Regions from separate parts of the Lelliottia jeotgali genome, predicted to be linked through region 2. Evidence: predicted binding sites of a transcription regulator. Region 2 holds the regulator's gene; each other region holds the start of a gene.
The links. The regulator sigma-54, encoded in region 2, starts transcription at its own class of promoters, with help from an activator protein. The targets are predictions, from matches to a motif close to GTTGGCACANNTTTCGCTNT.
Positions count from the first base shown of each region.

Region 1: a site for sigma-54 is predicted at 2,930-2,949, ahead of hycA (formate hydrogenlyase regulator HycA). Genes of this name have one in related genera too.
Region 3: a site for sigma-54 is predicted at 1,506-1,525, ahead of glnK (P-II family nitrogen regulator). Genes of this name have one in related genera too.

Region 1 is NZ_JAENMQ010000006.1:38,358-42,689, reverse strand. It holds gene hycC (formate hydrogenlyase subunit 3) at 1-1,765, opposite strand, end outside; gene JBO43_RS13135 (4Fe-4S dicluster domain-containing protein) at 1,762-2,370, opposite strand; gene hycA (formate hydrogenlyase regulator HycA) at 2,441-2,896, opposite strand; gene hypA (hydrogenase maturation nickel metallochaperone HypA) at 3,106-3,456, shown strand; gene hypB (hydrogenase nickel incorporation protein HypB) at 3,460-4,323, shown strand; gene JBO43_RS13115 (HypC/HybG/HupF family hydrogenase formation chaperone) at 4,314-4,332, shown strand, end outside.
Region 2 is NZ_JAENMQ010000009.1:80,891-85,222, reverse strand. It holds gene lptB (LPS export ABC transporter ATP-binding protein) at 1-549, shown strand, start outside; gene rpoN (RNA polymerase factor sigma-54) at 597-2,030, shown strand; gene hpf (ribosome hibernation promoting factor) at 2,053-2,340, shown strand; gene ptsN (PTS IIA-like nitrogen regulatory protein PtsN) at 2,423-2,914, shown strand; gene rapZ (RNase adapter RapZ) at 2,960-3,814, shown strand; gene npr (PTS phosphocarrier protein NPr) at 3,811-4,083, shown strand; gene mtgA (monofunctional biosynthetic peptidoglycan transglycosylase) at 4,092-4,332, opposite strand, start outside.
Region 3 is NZ_JAENMQ010000005.1:182,572-186,903, forward strand. It holds gene JBO43_RS12715 (SmdB family multidrug efflux ABC transporter permease/ATP-binding protein) at 1-1,356, shown strand, start outside; gene glnK (P-II family nitrogen regulator) at 1,578-1,916, shown strand; gene amtB (ammonium transporter AmtB) at 1,952-3,238, shown strand; gene tesB (acyl-CoA thioesterase II) at 3,358-4,218, opposite strand.

The sequences.
Region 1 (4,332 bases), on a different contig from region 2:
GGAACAGCGTGGGCGCGACCGCGCTTTGCCAGCCGGGTATCAACTTCACCGGATTTAGCAGGTGGCGCAGCTTCAACACAGCGGCAAAGTTCTCTTTCACCGGCATCGCAAAACCGTGGGCGGTGATCACCATCGACTGTTCGTGCTCATACCCGCACGCCCATGCCTTCCCGCGTGAACGGGCGGGCAGACGGTCGCGTTTGAAGAACATCATCAGCACCAGCGGGAGAAGCGGCGCGGCGATCAGCAGCAGAGCAATCATCGGCTGAGAAACGGCGGTGTGCGCGGTGGTGAGCGGCAGTGGGACTGCACTTCCCAGCAGCGGCAGCAGCCACGGTGCAGCGACCCCGCCCGCAATACAGCACAGGGCCAGCAGAACGACGCTTGCAGTCATCAGAGCCGGTGCGCAGCGGGCGTTTTCTGCCTCCGGGGTACGCGGGGCGCCGAGGAAGGTGACACCGTAGACTTTCGCCATACACATCACCGCCAAAGCGCCGGTAATCGCCAGACCGACGGCCAGCATTGGCCCCAGCAGACGGGCGATAAAGACGTCGCTCTGACCGAGGGCAAAGAACGACTGATAGATCACCCACTCACCGGCAAAACCGTTGAGCGGTGGCAGCGCGGCCATCGCCATCAAACCGACCAGCATGGCGAGCGAAATCAGCGGCATTTTTTTGCCGATCCCGCCGAGCTTCTCGATATCGCGATGCCCGGTGCGGAACCAGACGCTGCCTGCGCCGAGGAACAGCGTGCTTTTAAACAGGCTGTGGTTGACGAGGTGATACAGCCCACCGATAAACCCGGCGGCAACGAGCGCCGGATGGTTCAGCGCCAGGCCAGTCAGCCCCGCGCCCAGACCAAGCAGGATGATGCCGATATTTTCCAGGGTGTGATACGCCAGCAGGCGCTGGATGTTGTGTTCCATGAGGGCGTACAGCCCGCCGACAAAGGCGGTGATCATCCCGGCGACGAGCAGCACTACGCCCCACCACAGCGGCGGCTGGCCGCCGATCAGCGAAAGGGTGAGGATGCCAAACAAACCGACTTTCATCACCACCGTCGAGAACAACGTCGCGGCAGGTGCAGAGGCATTCGCGTGCGCCTGCGGCACCCAGCCATGCAGCGGAATAATCCCCGCCAGCAGACCAAAACCAACCACGCCGAGCAGCCAGATATCCGCGCCAAATGGCATCAGTTGCGCACGGGCGCTCAGGAGATCCAGTTCCAGCGTGCCGTAGCGCTGCCACACCAGCCAGCAGGTCAGTGCCAGCAAGAGAGTGCCGAGGCGCCCAAGCGCAAACCACAGTTTGCCGGACTGGCTGCAGCCGGTCAGGAACACGCCGCACAGAGCCATGATTTCCGCCATCACCACCAGCGCGGCCAGGTTGCTGGCGACGACCGTACAGACGGCGGCGGCGAGCAGGAGATTGATCAGCAGACCGTTCGGTTTGGTCTGCGGATGGCGGTGCCAGTCGATATTAAACAGGCTGATAAACAGGCCGCACAGGCCAAAGGTGATGAGCCAGATAGCGTTCAGCGGCGTGAGCTGAACGGTGTGGCGAACCAGCGGCATAGCGCCTTCTGCATGGACACCCTGCGTCAGCACCATAAACCCGGTCAGCGCCGTTATCGCACTACCGACTGCCCCGCCGATTCCGGCGGTCCATCCGCTGAGGGGTTTGTTGAAAGAGAACACCAGCGACAGCACGGCGGCGGCCACAAACCAGGCCACGGCGCTGTTAATGAGAGTCACAGCGTTCATTTCGCCCCCTCGTTTTGCGCCTGAAACAGCGACAGATCGCCAAAATCGGTATTTATCGTCAGTTCGCGTTTGCGTTTACTGGTGCGCGCGATATCGCGGATATTGACCAGAATCAGCGCTTTGGTCGGGCAGGTGCGCACGCAGGCCGGGCCTTGTTCATCAAAGCTGCACAAATCGCATTTCACCGCCACGGCGCGCACACCCGGCACCCAGTCCAGCAGGCTGCTGACGCGGGCCGGAGCGGGAGGCGCAGGCGGGGCTTTTGGCGAATTGGCGTTGGCTGGAATATGCAGCGGGCGGCTGCCCGAAAATTCAATCGCGCCGAACGGGCAGGCGATGCCGCACAGCTTGCAGCTCACGCACAGGCTCTCGTTCAGCTGCACAGCGCCATCGACGCGGGTGATGGCATTCACAGGACAGACGCCCGCACAGGGGGCATCCTCACATTGATGGCAGAGCTGCGGGGCAGACTCTTTTTCATTACGCATAACGCGCAGGCGCGGCATGGACTGCAGCCCGTGCAGGCGGTGTGTTTCCGAACACGCCGCTTCACAGGTGTGGCAGCCAATACAGACCGTCGAGTCAGCAATTACAAAACGGTTCACCGGGTAGTCCTCAGGACAGTGTCATTTTTGACGACGACGTGCCATATCGACACATCTCGACACGCAAACATCAGGCGGTGTGCGGTTCGCGCACCAGCTCGTGCAAATTCACCGGCACGTTATTTTCCACCGCCGAATAGAGGCCGTCGTACACCGGTGCGATTTTTTCCAGATAGTGTTCAAGCACCTGGTGGCGATCGCGGGTACTGACGTGGCCGTCAACCATGCCGTCGATCATCAGCTGCGCCTGCGCAATACGCTGTCTGTCGCCGTCTTTGGTTTCGACGTGATATTCGATGACGTGGCTGTTGAAGTTGTCCGCCAGGGTGACGTAAATCGTGAAGTGACCAAACAGCACGAAGCACAAATCCTCTTGTGCCGCGCAGCTCATCGCATGATGCAGATGGGCTTTAGACAGGGTGATGCCCTGAACCAGTGAGTTGCAGTACAGATGCCACTGCTCCTGTAATTGTTGATGGCGTTGCGCGATGTAGTCCGCTTTTTCGCTAAGTTCCCAAATAGTCATCTCAGGTATCCGGTTAATGGAGATGACGGCTGTTAAGCAGATTTTGTGCCAGTTTTTATATTTTTGATTTACAAGGATTTTAAGTAATTAACGCTATCCCCGTCAGCATGTCGACGTGTCATTTCGTCAGCGCCGTCATCGACACTCCCTTTCCTAAATCAGGCTGGCATCGTTATTGCATTAACGGTGAAAATCACCGAGGAGGCGTCATGCACGAAATCACCCTCTGCCAGCGCGCGCTGGAACTTATCGAGCAGCAGGCAAAGCAACACCACGCAAAACGCGTTACCGGCGTATGGCTGAAAGTCGGGGCGTTTTCCTGCGTCGAACCCAGCGCCCTCACCTTTTGCTTTGAGCTGGTGTGCCGCGACACGCTGGCGGAAGGCTGCACTTTGCATCTCGAAGAGCAGCAGGCCGAATGCTGGTGCGAGACCTGCCAGCAGTACGTCACGCTGTTATCGTCAAAAGTGCGAAGCTGCCCGCAGTGTCAGAACACCGGCTTGCGCATCGTGGCCGACGACGGTTTGCAGATCCAGCGCCTCGAAATAGACCAGGAGTAAATCATGTGTAGTACCTGCGGTTGCGCCGAAGGCAACCTGTATATCGAAGGCGATGAGCATCGCCCCCACTCCGCGTTTCGCTCCGCGCCTTTCTCTCCCGCCCCGCGCAACGTAGCAGCGCTCACCGGCATCCGCTTTGCGCCAAAGCCATCAGACGAAGGCGACCTGCACTACGGCCACGGCGAAGCAGGCACCCATGCGCCGGGGATGAGCCAGCGCAAAATGCTGGAAGTCGAAATCAACGTGCTGGACAAAAACAACCAGCTCGCCGCACGCAACCGCGCACGTTTCGCCGCGCACGACCAGTTGGTACTTAATTTGGTGTCCAGCCCCGGCTCCGGCAAAACTACTCTGCTGACAGAAACCCTTAAACGCCTGAACCAGCGCGTCTCCTGCGCGGTTATAGAAGGCGATCAGCAGACCGTGAATGACGCCGCGCGCATTCGCGAAACCGGCACGCCGGCAATTCAGGTCAATACTGGCAAAGGCTGCCATCTGGATGCGCAGATGATTGCCGACGCCGCGCCGCGTCTGCCGTTGGCGGATAACGGCATTCTGTTTATCGAGAACGTCGGCAACCTGGTCTGCCCCGCCAGTTTTGATCTCGGTGAACGGCATAAAGTGGCGGTGCTCTCCGTCACTGAAGGTGAGGACAAACCGCTGAAATACCCGCATATGTTTGCCGCCGCCTCGCTGATGCTGCTCAACAAAATAGATCTGCTGCCGTACCTCGATTTCGACGTCGAAAAATGTTTGGCGTACGCCCGGGAAGTGAACCCGGAAATTGAAATCCTGATGGTGTCCGCCACTAAGGGTGACGGCATGGAAAGCTGGCTGAACTGGCTGGAGAACGAACGATGTGCATAGGCGTTCCAG
Region 2 (4,332 bases):
ATTATCATTGATGATGAAGACATCAGTCTTCTGCCACTGCATGCGCGTGCCCGTCGCGGTATTGGCTATTTGCCGCAGGAAGCGTCGATTTTCCGCCGCCTGAGCGTGTTCGACAACCTGATGGCGGTTCTGCAAATCCGTGACGATTTGACCTCTGAGCAGCGTCAGGATCGTGCAAATGAGCTGATGGAAGAGTTCCACATCGAACATTTACGCGACAGCCTGGGCCAGGCCCTTTCCGGTGGTGAACGCCGCCGCGTCGAAATAGCCCGTGCCCTGGCAGCAAATCCGAAATTTATCCTGCTGGATGAACCTTTTGCGGGCGTCGATCCAATCTCCGTTATCGACATCAAGCGTATTATCGAGCATTTGCGCGACAGCGGCCTCGGAGTGCTCATCACTGACCACAACGTACGTGAAACGTTGGCGGTTTGTGAACGTGCTTATATCGTCAGCCAGGGCCATTTAATCGCCCACGGCACTCCGTTAGAAATTCTCGAAGACGAGCATGTGAAGCGTGTGTACCTTGGGGAAGACTTCAGACTCTGATAGGGTAGAGGTTAAGTCACGCCAAAGCGGGGAAAAACGCTCTGAACATGAAGCAAGGTTTGCAATTAAGGCTCAGCCAGCAACTGGCGATGACGCCACAGCTACAACAGGCGATCCGTCTGTTGCAGTTGTCCACGTTAGAACTTCAGCAGGAACTCCAGCAAGCGCTGGACAGCAATCCTCTGCTGGAGCAAACCGATCTTCATGACGAGGTAGATACCCAGGAAAAGCAGGACACCGAATCCCTTGATACGGCAGATGCTCTCGAACAAAAAGAGATGCCGGACGAGTTACCGTTAGACGCCAGCTGGGATGAAATCTACACCGCCGGAACCCCTTCCGGCACACGTGCTGATTACCAGGATGACGAACTTCCGGTTTATCAGGGCGAAACCACCCAGTCGTTACAGGATTACCTGATGTGGCAGGTGGAGCTCACGCCTTTCACCGAAACCGATCGCGCGATTGCCACCTCCATTGTGGATGCCGTGGATGATACGGGCTATTTGACCGTCTCTCTGGAAGACATTCTTGAGAGCGTCGGCAACGGCGATATCGATCTTGATGAGATCGAAGCGGTTCTGAAACGCATCCAACGTTTTGACCCGGTCGGCGTGGCGGCAAAAGATCTGCGTGATTGCCTGTTGATCCAACTTTCACAATTTGCAAAAGAAACACCGTGGATTGATGAAGCCCGACTGATCATCAGCGAACATTTAGATCTGCTGGCGAATCATGATTTCCGATCCCTGATGCGTGTCACGCGCCTCAAAGAGGACGTGTTGAAAGAGGCGGTCAATCTGATTCAGTCGCTTGACCCACGCCCCGGACAATCTATCCAGACCAGCGAACCTGAATACGTGATTCCTGACGTTCTGGTCAGAAAGCACAACGAACGCTGGACGGTAGAACTGAACTCCGACAGCATTCCTCGCCTGCAAATTAATCAGCAGTACGCCTCCATGTGCACCAGCGTGCGCAACGACTCCGACAATCAATATATTCGTAGCAATCTTCAGGAAGCGCGATGGCTGATCAAAAGCCTTGAGAGCCGAAATGATACGTTGCTACGTGTCAGTCGCTGTATTGTGGAACAGCAGCAGGCGTTTTTTGAAAAGGGCGAAGAGTTTATGAAACCGATGGTGCTGGCGGATATCGCCCAGGCCGTTGAGATGCACGAATCGACCATTTCGCGCGTGACCACGCAGAAGTATCTGCACAGCCCGCGCGGCATTTTTGAGCTTAAGTATTTCTTCTCCAGCCATGTGAATACCGAAGGCGGCGGCGAAGCCTCGTCAACGGCTATTCGAGCACTGGTGAAGAAGTTGATCGCAGCGGAAAACCCCGCGAAGCCACTGAGTGACAGTAAGTTAACCACCATGCTGTCCGACCAGGGTATTATGGTGGCACGTCGAACTGTTGCGAAGTATCGAGAGTCTTTATCCATTCCGCCGTCTAACCAGCGTAAACAACTGGTTTGACCCAACTGATAAGGAAGACACTATGCAGCTCAACATCACAGGACACAACGTCGAGATCACTGAAGCCTTACGCGATTTTGTGAATACGAAATTCGCCAAGCTTGAACAGTATTTCGAGAGGATCAATCAGGTCTACATTGTGTTGAAAGTGGAGAAAGTGACTCATATCTCGGATGCAACCCTGCATATAAACGGGGGTGAAATCCATGCCAGTGCGGAAGGGCAAGACATGTATGCGGCTATCGACGGCTTGATTGACAAGTTGGCACGACAGCTTAATAAACATAAAGATAAACTGAAACAACACTAATTGTCCGGGCAGTTAACGGGTGCAGGGCGGCCTGTTGTGAAACACAACAGGCCATTTGTACAGTTAGCGCTTAGGTGAAATTATGATGAACAACGATTCCTCGCTTCAATTGAGTAGTGTCCTTAACCAGGAATGTACCCGCAGTGGCGTTCACTGTCAGAGCAAAAAACGGGCTCTGGAAATTATCAGTGAACTGGCTGCAAAACAGTTAAGCCTGCCGCCTCAGGTGGTGTTCGAAGCTATTCTGACCCGTGAAAAAATGGGCAGTACCGGCATCGGCAATGGCATTGCCATTCCGCATGGCAAACTGGAAGAAGACACATTGCGCGCCGTGGGCGTCTTTGTGCAGCTCGAAACGCCAATCGCCTTTGATGCGATTGATAACCAGCCGGTTGATTTGCTGTTCGCGTTACTGGTGCCCGCTGACCAGACCAAAACCCATCTGCATACGCTTTCGCTGGTGGCTAAACGTCTGGCAGATAAAACCATTTGCCGCCGTCTGCGCGCAGCCCAAAGTGATGAAGAGTTGTACCAAATTATCACCGAAGCGGAAGGCAATCAGGATGATGCGTAACCAGGCGATGGCCTTCACATCTGCAGTCGTGAGGAGAAACGGAACATGGTGCTGATGATCGTCAGCGGTCGTTCTGGCTCGGGTAAATCCGTGGCCCTGCGAGCGCTCGAAGATATGGGATTTTACTGCGTCGATAACCTCCCGGTGGTTCTGCTGCCCGACCTGGCGCGAACGCTCGCGGACCGGCAGATTTCTGCCGCCGTCAGTATCGACGTGCGCAATATGCCGGAATCCCCGGAAATTTTCGAGCAGGCGATGAACAGCCTGCCGGAGAACTTCACGCCTCAGCTGCTGTTCCTGGACGCTGACCGTAACACGCTGATTCGTCGCTACAGCGACACCCGTCGTTTGCACCCGCTGTCTAGCAAGAATCTGTCGCTTGAAAGCGCCATCGACGAAGAGAGCGACCTGCTGGAACCGCTGCGTTCCCGCGCGGATCTGATTGTCGATACCTCCGAGATGTCGGTGCATGAGCTGGCGGAAATGCTGCGTACCCGCCTGTTGGGCAAACGCGAGCGTGAGCTGACGATGGTGTTCGAATCCTTCGGCTTCAAACACGGTATTCCGATCGATGCAGATTATGTGTTCGACGTACGCTTCCTGCCGAACCCGCACTGGGACCCAAAACTGCGTCCGATGACCGGTCTGGACAAGCCAGTGGCCGCGTTCCTCGACCGACACACAGAAGTTCACAATTTTATTTACCAGACGCGAAGCTACCTTGAGCTATGGTTACCTATGCTGGAAACCAACAACCGCAGCTACCTGACCGTGGCGATTGGTTGTACCGGCGGTAAACATCGTTCGGTGTATATTGCCGAGCAGCTGGCTGATTATTTCCGCTCACGCGGTAAAAACGTTCAGTCTCGCCATCGCACGCTGGAAAAACGTAAAACATGACCGTAAAACATACTGTTGAAATCACCAATAAGCTGGGCATGCACGCCCGCCCGGCGATGAAGTTGTTTGAACTGATGCAGGGATTTGACGCTGAAGTGCTGCTGCGTAACGATGAAGGCACCGAGGCTGAAGCCAATAGCGTGATTGCGCTGCTGATGCTGGATTCGGCAAAAGGACGTCAGATTGAAGTAGAAGCGACCGGCCCGCAGGAAGTGGAAGCGCTGGCAGCGGTGGTCGCGCTGTTCAACGCCGGATTTGATGAGGACTGAGTCCTCATCTAATACAATTTATTCCCCGTCATAAACGCTTCCCCGCCTAGCTGGCGCATCTGGCGCATAATCCACGCCTGGCGGCTGTGGACATACCCTGACGGGGCATTCGCTTTAAAGCGAATTGGGTTGGGTAGAACGGCCGCCAGAAGTGCAGCCTCGGAGATCGTCAGGCGACTGGCGGGTTTGTGGAAATAGCGCTGTGCTGCCGCCTCGACGCCAAACACGCCATCACCAAACTCGGCGATA
Region 3 (4,332 bases), on a different contig from region 2:
GTCGCTACGGTGCTGCGCAGTGCCGCGCTGGTCGGCGCGATGCTGGTGGCGATGTTCAGTCTCGACTGGCGCATGGCGCTGGTGGCAATCACTATTTTCCCGGCGGTGATGATCGTGATGATCATATATCAGCGCTACAGTACGCCGATTGTGCGCCGGGTACGCGCCTATCTGGCGGATATCAACGACGGCTTTAACGAAGTCATCAACGGCATGAGCGTCATCCAGCAGTTCCGCCAGCAGGCGCGGTTTGGTGAACGCATGGGCGAGGCGAGCCGTTCGCACTATATGGCGCGCATGCAAACCCTGCGTCTGGACGGATTCCTGCTGCGTCCGCTGTTGAGCCTGTTTTCAGCGCTGGTGCTGTGCGGTCTGCTGATGCTGTTTGGCTTCGGTTCTGGCGGCACGATGGAAGTGGGTGTGTTGTACGCGTTTATCAGCTACCTCGGGCGTCTTAACGAGCCGCTGATCGAACTCACGACCCAGCAGTCGATGCTGCAACAGGCGGTGGTCGCCGGTGAGCGTGTGTTCGAGCTGATGGACAGGCCGCGCCAGACCTACGGCGACGATGAGCGTGAACTGCAAAGCGGGGCGATTGCTATCGATAACGTCTCCTTTGCCTATCGCGAAGATCGCCTGGTTCTGCAGGATATTAATCTTGATATCCCGTCACGCAGTTTTGTCGCCCTGGTAGGACACACGGGCAGTGGTAAAAGTACGCTTGCCAGCCTGCTGATGGGCTACTACCCGCTGACGAAAGGCGAAATCCGTCTTGATGGTCGCCCGCTCTCAACGCTGAGCCACGGCGCGCTGCGTAAAGGGATTGCGATGGTGCAGCAGGACCCGGTGGTGATGGCCGACTCCTTCTTTGCCAACGTCGCGCTGGGCCGTCCGTTCAGCGAAGCACAAGTTTGGGACGTGTTAGAGAAAGTCCAGCTTGCAGAACTGGCGCGTGAAATGAGCGATGGGATTTACACCAAACTCGGTGAGCAGGGGAATAATCTCTCGGTTGGGCAGAAGCAACTGCTGGCGCTGGCGCGGGTGCTTATCGAAACGCCGCAGGTGCTGATCCTCGATGAAGCGACCGCCAGCATTGACTCCGGCACGGAACAAGCCATCCAGCAAGCGCTGGCCGAAGTGCGCGAGCACACGACGCTGGTGGTGATTGCGCATCGTCTCTCGACAATTGTTGAGGCCGATACCATTCTGGTCCTGCATCGTGGGCAGGCCGTTGAACGCGGCACCCACCGTGAGCTGCTGGAAGCAAAAGGGCGCTACTGGCAAATGTATCAGCTGCAGCTGGCGGGTGAAGAGCTTGCCGCCTGCACGCGCGAAGAGGAGTCCCTTAGCGCCTGATGCACCAAAAATAAGCACGGCGCTAACAGGGATTTCTGTTGGTGCAAAAATGAAACGCACCCTGCACTGTCATGGTGCGTTTTTTTTATCCATTTCTTCTCAATCGCCATTTTTTGCCTTTCCCGCCTGATTTCTTCGCGTTTTCAAACTCTGGCACACCGCTTGCAATAACTCATGTGTAAACGCTGAGGCCATTATCGAATTCTGACGGGAGAGGAACTATGAAGCTGGTTACGGTTGTCATCAAACCATTCAAACTGGAAGACGTGCGTGAAGCGCTCTCTTCAATGGGGATTCAGGGACTGACGGTTACCGAAGTGAAAGGCTTTGGGCGTCAGAAAGGCCACGCGGAGCTTTATCGTGGCGCCGAATACAGCGTCAACTTCCTGCCTAAGGTGAAGATTGATGTGGCTATTGCAGACGACCAACTCGACGAAGTGATCGACGTCGTGAGCAAAGCGGCTTACACCGGAAAAATTGGCGACGGCAAAATTTTCGTTGCCGAATTGCAGCGCGTCATTCGCATCCGTACGGGCGAATCTGACGAAGCGGCACTGTAAGTAACTCCTGGCACACAGTGATAGGGATCGAGAAAATGAACAAATTAACAATCAAAACAGCTCTGGGGTCTCTGGCACTGCTGCCGGGCCTGGTGATGGCGGCTCCTGCGGTAGCCGACAAGGCAGATAACGCCTTCATGATGATCTGCACCGCGCTGGTGCTGTTCATGACAATTCCGGGCATCGCGCTGTTTTACGGCGGTCTGATTCGCGGTAAAAACGTGTTGTCCATGCTGACGCAGGTCGCGGTGACATTCGCGCTGGTGTGCGTTCTGTGGGTGGTATACGGCTACTCGCTGGCCTTCGGTGAAGGTAACGCCTTCTTCGGCAACTTTAACTGGGTCATGCTCAAAAATATTCAGCTGACCGCCTTGATGGGCAGCTTCTATCAGTACATCCACGTTGCGTTCCAGGGCTCGTTCGCCTGTATCACCGTCGGCCTGATTGTCGGTGCGCTGGCGGAACGTATTCGCTTCTCCGCCGTACTGATCTTCGTGGTGGTGTGGTTGACGCTCTCCTATGTGCCGATTGCGCACATGGTCTGGGGCGGCGGTCTGCTGGCATCTCATGGTGCGCTGGACTTCGCGGGCGGTACCGTGGTGCACATTAACGCCGCTGTTGCCGGGCTGGTTGGGGCATACCTGATTGGCAAACGCGTGGGCTTCGGTAAAGAAGCATTCAAACCACACAACCTGCCGATGGTCTTCACTGGCACGGCAATCCTGTACTTTGGCTGGTTCGGCTTCAACGCCGGTTCCGCCAGTGCCGCTAACGAAATCGCAGCCCTGGCATTTGTGAACACCGTGGTCGCTACCGCGGGTGCGATTCTGTCGTGGGTGTTTGGCGAGTGGGTCGTTCGTGGCAAACCGTCCCTTCTGGGTGCCTGTTCCGGTGCGATTGCGGGCCTGGTTGGCATCACCCCAGCGTGTGGTTATGTCGGTGTGGGCGGTGCGCTGCTGATTGGTCTGGTCTCTGGTCTGGCGGGTCTGTGGGGTGTGACGGCGCTGAAACGTATTCTGCGCGTTGATGACCCTTGCGATGTGTTCGGTGTACACGGCGTGTGCGGTATCGTTGGCTGCATCATGACCGGTATCTTTGCGGCTACCTCGCTGGGCGGTGTGGGCTACGCAGAAGGCGTGACTATGGGCCATCAGCTGCTGGTTCAGCTGGAAAGTATCGGCCTCACCATCGTCTGGTCGGGTGTGGTGGCCTTTATCGGCTATAAACTGGCGGACATGACTGTTGGTCTGCGCGTACCGGAAGAGCAGGAGCGCGAAGGCCTGGACGTGAACAGCCACGGCGAGAATGCGTATAACGCCTGATTAAATTGAGTATTTGCTGTAGCAAAAAGCCTCCCAATGGGAGGCTTTGTTTTTCTCCCTCTCCCTGTGGGAGAGGGTTGGGGTGAGGGCACCAGACCGCACGAACTCGACCGCACAAATCACCCCCGATTGCGCATCACCCCTTCCTGCACAGTCGACGCCACCAGTACGCCATCCTGAGTATAAAACTCGCCACGCACAAACCCGCGCGCGCTAGACGCAGAGGTGCTTTCAACGCTGTACAGCAGCCACTCGTTCATATCGAACGGGCGGTGGAACCACATGGAATGGTCAATGGTCGCGACCTGCATCCCTTTTTCGAGGAACCCCACACCGTGCGGCTGCAATGCCACCGGCAGGAAGTTGAAATCAGACGCATAGCCCAGCAGATACTGATGAACACGAAGATCTTGCGGCATCGTGCCGTTAGCACGCATCCACACCTGGCGTTTTGGCTCGGCGACGTGACCCTTCATCGGGTTATGGAACTCGACCGGGCGGATCTCCAGCGGTTTATCGCAGAGGAATTTATCTTTCACCTGCGGCGGCAACAGATGCGCCAGCGCGCGGGCGATATCCGTTTCGGATTTCAGCTCGTCAGGTGCCGGTGCGGGCGGCATCGTTTTTTGATGCTCATACCCGGTTTCCGGGGCCTGGAACGAAGCCGTCATATAAAAAATCGGCTTGCCGTTCTGAATGGCCGCGACGCGACGAGCGCTAAAACTGTTGCCATCGCGTAGCACTTCGACGTCATAGATAATCGGTTTCGCGCTGTCGCCAGGACGCAAAAAATAGCTGTGAAACGAATGCACCAGACGGTCTGCGGGCACGGTCTCTTTGGCGGCATACAGCGCCTGGCCGACCACCTGACCGCCGAAAACCTGGCGCAGGCCGAGGTCTTCACTCTGTCCGCGAAAGAGTCCTTCTTCAATTTTTTCCAGATTCAGTAATGTCAGCAGATTGTTCAGCGCTTGACTCATAGTCGTCCTCAATAAAACACCACAGCGAAAGATAGGTTGATTATACCCAAAATAATTCGAGTTGCAGGAAGGCGGCAAGCGAGAGAATCCCCAGGAGCTTACTCAAGTAAGTGA